DNA from 2 places in the Streptomyces kryoterrae genome. Region 2 is predicted to be linked to the other one. Evidence: riboswitches for the same ligand, from Rfam matches in the RefSeq annotation. Region 2 holds a riboswitch; the other holds the start of a gene.

Region 1 (2,194 bases), 2.4 Mb from region 2:
GACTCGCGGACCACCTCGTCGTGCGCCCGTCAGCCGACGGCGACACCCTTCGAGCGGAGGTACGCGACCGGGTCCACGTCGGAGCCGTAGTCCGGGGTGGTCCGGATCTCGAAGTGCAGGTGCGGTCCGGTCACGTTGCCGGTGGCACCGGAGAGGCCGATCTGCTGACCCTCCGTCACGCTCTGGCCTGCCGAGACGGAGAGCTGGGAGAGGTGCGCGTACTGGGCGTAGTAGCCGTCGGCGAGCTGGATGACGACCTGGTTGCCGTACGCGCCGCCCCAGCCGGCGGAGACGACGGTGCCGGCGCCGACGGCCTTGAGGGAGGTGCCGGTCGGGACGACGAAGTCGACGCCCGTGTGGTAACCGCTGGACCACATGCTGCCCGCCACGCGGTAACCGGTGCCGATGGTGGCACCGGACACGGGGAGGGTGAAACCACTGGCGCTGCTGGAGCTGCTTGTGTCGGCTGCCTCGGTCGTCGTCGAGGTCTCGGTCGTCGCGCTCGCGGCGGCCGGCTTGGCCGCCTCCGTCCGCGCGGACTTCGACGAGGAAGAGGAGGACGAGGAGGACGAGGAAGGCGAAGAGACGGACGCGGCCTTCTTGCCGATCGTCAGCTTCAGACCGGGGTGGATCAGGCTCGGGTCGGCGCCGATGGCGGTGCGGTTGTCCGAGTAGAGCTTCTGCCAGCCACCGCTGACGCTCTGCTCCTGGGCGATCTTCGAGAGATAGTCGCCGGCCTGGACCGCGTAGGTCCTGACGCTCGCCTTCTTGCCTGCGGAAGCGGCGGCCTTTTCGGCCTTTACCGTCTTCGCGGAAACGGAATTCGCCGTTACGGATTTGGCGGATTCCGAAAGCGACGACAACGACTGGGTCGCGGACTCAGCCGTGGCCGCGTGGGCGCCGGTGGCTCCCAGGAGCGGCAGGGCGAGAGCCGCTCCGCCGGTTCCGGCGACGGCTATCGAACGGGTGAATCGCTGGGTCTTCGGACGGCGGTGCTTACCCTTCGCGGGCATGGCGAATTCCTTCTCCGTCGCCTGCGGGGTGAGCTGTCGGGTGCGGACTGGAGATGTCCGGCCACGCCTGAACGTGACTTAACCCCAAGCCTGTTCCAGAGACCGGAACAGGCGTTCTACCTGTGGGTCCCCCGCTCCTGCCGTTCCCGGATGTTCGATGCGGGCTCCGGGCGGCGGCAGGATTGGGCGTCCGTCCGGATTGGTGGCGAACGTAAGCGACCAGGACGCACCGGAACAAGCCTCACGTTCCCTGTGTACGGATTTCCTGTGATCCTCCCCAGAATTCCCGGTCACTGTCCGTGAATTCCGGATCCTTCAGCCCCTGGAACTCCCTTGAAACACGCCGAAATTACGTGAACATGACGGCGACTCAGGGTCACGGATATGACGCTGCTCACGCGCCCGATTCACAGCAACCCCCATTTCCCGGCGAGTTGGAATGAAGGCGCCATAACGGACAGAAGCGTCAGATGCGACGCAGCCGGAAAACTGCCGCATCGAGGTCGCCCTTCAATCCGGTCCGCAGACCGCGATGCAGGAGCACGGCACCCCGATGAACTTCTCCCGTTTCGCGGCATTCATACGTCGCCGACGGGTCGAGTCCGCGCAACCGCAGCGCCGGCACCGGCTCTCCGTGATGCTGCGCCTGGAGCCAGGCGAGGACGACGGTCTCGCCCCCGAGCACGTACTGCACCGCGCTCAGCCCGCCGGTCGGCCGCCGCAGCCGGTAGAGGTCGCCGCGCTGCACGACGGGCCGGATCTCCTTGTAGATCCCCACCCACTCGCCGGCCTCGGTCAGCTCCTCCTCCGTCCAGTCCGTGAGGTCGCCGCCGACACCGAGCACCCCGGCCATCGCGCTCACGAACCGGAACCGCAACGAGCTGACCCGGCCGTTGAGCTGGGTGTTCGGGCTGTCCGTGACCCAGGCGGCCATGACCCGCGCCGGATGGATCTGGCTGAAGCCCTCCTGGATGGCGAGGCGGTCCAGCGGGTCGGTGTTGTCGGACGTCCACACCTGGTCCGTACGGGCGAGGACACCGAGGTCGATCCGGCCGCCGCCGCCCGAGCAGGACTCGAAGGCGACGTTCGGGTGCGCGGCCCGCAGCCGGTCCAGCAGGGCGTACAGCCCGTGCACGTGGTCGACCCACAGGCGCTGCGGGTAGTCCTCGCCGGGCCAGCCG
Region 2 (2,194 bases):
AGAATCCGCACGCACGCGCTGTGGAACGTCATCACCCACATCGCGTTCGCGCGCGGGCCGACGAGATGCTCGACGCGCTCCTTCATCTCGCCGGCGGCCTTGTTGGTGAAGGTGATCGCGAGGATCTGGCCGGGGTGGACGCCCCGCTCGCCGAGCAGATACGCGATGCGGTGGGTGAGCACACGTGTCTTGCCGGAGCCGGCGCCCGCCACGATGAGCAGAGGGGTGTCGGCGTGCACGACGGCCGCGCGCTGGTTCTCGTTCAGCCCGTCCAGGAGCGCGGCCGGGTCCACCACCGGGCGCGGGGCGCCGCCGCGGTAGTACGCGTCCCGGTCCGGCGGCGCGTCGAACTTCCCGCCGAACAGGTCGTCCGGAAAGGGTTCCGGCTCATGCTCGTCCTCGGGCGGCGGCGGGGGCTCCTCCTCGTGGGCCCGAGGGCCCTGGAGGTCCGCCAGGAAGCTGTCGTCAAAGAGGTTGCTCATCGCTCTCCGAGTCTAGGCCTCCCCACTGACAGCCCGCCCCCACCCCGAAAACATCCCCCGGAATCCGCACCGGACGACCGGGTCCGCACGGACAGTGGTCATGAAACGGGGTGCAATCCACAATTCACCAGCTAACACATCAGACTCCTTCTGATTGATCACATAGAGCCATGTCTAGGACCGAGGTCACACATACGTATCGGGCATAGCGGTCATCAACCTTCACAGGAGCCACACCTGTTGGTTAGCGTGCCGTAAGGCCGCTCGACCCCCACCGGCGAACATCGCCGGGCCGCGCGGCCTCCGCCGAGTCCGATCGTGCCGCCCTGGGCGGCAGGAGCCGGGGACCCACCGAAAACCTGGGGTGAATCGGTCCGACCGCCGTCCAGGGCACGGACCGTAGGGCAATCCTTCCGAACCACCCGCCCGAACCCGACAGCTAACCCGGTAGGCGGAACGTGGAAGGAGTCGCCTCCCTTGGCGTCGTCGCACCGCAAGTCGCGTCCTACGGGAACGCGCGCGGCAGGCACACGGACCCCCGCCCTCGCCACGGCGGCCCTGACCTCCGTTGCCCTGCTGTCCCAGACCGCCGACGCCGCACCCACGGCGCCCGCCACACCCCCGACGCCTTCCTCCGACGACAAGCCGAGCATGGAGGAGGTCGAGGCGAAGATCGGCGACCTGTACCGCCAGGCCGAGACGGCCACCGACGAGTACAACGCCGCCAAGGAGACGACCTCCAAGCAGCAGGGGCGCGTCGACGCCCTGTTGGACAACGTGGCCCGGCGCACCCAGAAGCTCAACGACGCGCGCGCGGAGCTGGGTTCCTTCGCCACTGCCCGGTACCGCACCGGATCCGTCACCCCCGACACGACCACGACGTTCCTGCTCGCGGACGACCCGCAGGACCACTTCGACCAGAACCAGCCGATGGACCGCCTGACCGCCCGCCAGAAGGACGCTGTCGACGACTACACCACGCAGCAGGCCGAGACGACGCGGAAACACCGGGAGGCCACCGTGAGCCTCGAGTCGCTCACGGAGTCCCAGGACGAACTGCAGACGACCAAGACCGCCGTCCAGACGAAGCTCGTGCAGGCCCGCCGGCTGCTCTCCCGCCTCACCGCCGAGGAGAGGCTGCGACTCGCGGCGATCGAACGGGAGAAGCAGGCCAAGGCCCTCCGCCAGGCACAGGAACTCGCCGAACAGCGACAGGCGGCGGAGCAGCGACGCCAGCCGGAAGCAGCAGCGACCACGCAGCGGCCGACAGGCAGCAGCGCCTCGGGCACGTCGACGACGACAGTCCCCGACTCCTCGTACGCCACCAAGGCCGAGAAGGCCCTGACCTTCGCACGCGCACAGGTCGGCAAGCCGTATGTCTGGGGTGCGACGGGTCCGGACTCGTACGACTGCTCCAGCCTCACCCAGGCCGCCTGGCGGGCCGCCGGAGTGACCCTCCCGCGCACCACCTACGACCAGGCGAACGCGGGCACGACGGTCTCCTTCTCCCATATCCAGCCCGGTGACCTGGTCTTCTTCTGCGACGACATCAGCCGCGTCGGCCTGTACATCGGCAACGGCATGATGATCCACGCCCCGAAACCGGGTGCGTACGTCCGTGAGGAGTCGATCTTCTACGACGGCGAGTCGACGATCCACAGCGTGGTGCGCCCGGCCTGACGCACAGCGGACGGAAGGTCGGGTCGGGCCAG

Evidence for each region. A riboswitch is a leader RNA that binds a small molecule or an ion and turns the genes downstream of it on or off. The one in region 2 is predicted to bind cyclic di-AMP.
Region 1: it holds a riboswitch for cyclic di-AMP, as region 2 does, so the genes downstream of both, ACW4TU_RS05840 (M23 family metallopeptidase) here and ACW4TU_RS16325 (C40 family peptidase) in region 2, are expected to answer to the same signal.

Annotation. Positions count from the first base shown of each region.
Region 1 is NZ_CM133358.1:1,426,476-1,428,669, forward strand. It holds gene ACW4TU_RS05840 (M23 family metallopeptidase) at 30-1,013, opposite strand; cyclic di-AMP (ydaO/yuaA leader) riboswitch at 1,017-1,196, opposite strand; gene ACW4TU_RS05845 (alpha-galactosidase) at 1,480-2,194, opposite strand, start outside.
Region 2 is NZ_CM133358.1:3,845,427-3,847,620, forward strand. It holds gene pcrA (DNA helicase PcrA) at 1-482, opposite strand, end outside; cyclic di-AMP (ydaO/yuaA leader) riboswitch at 777-951, shown strand; gene ACW4TU_RS16325 (C40 family peptidase) at 960-2,162, shown strand.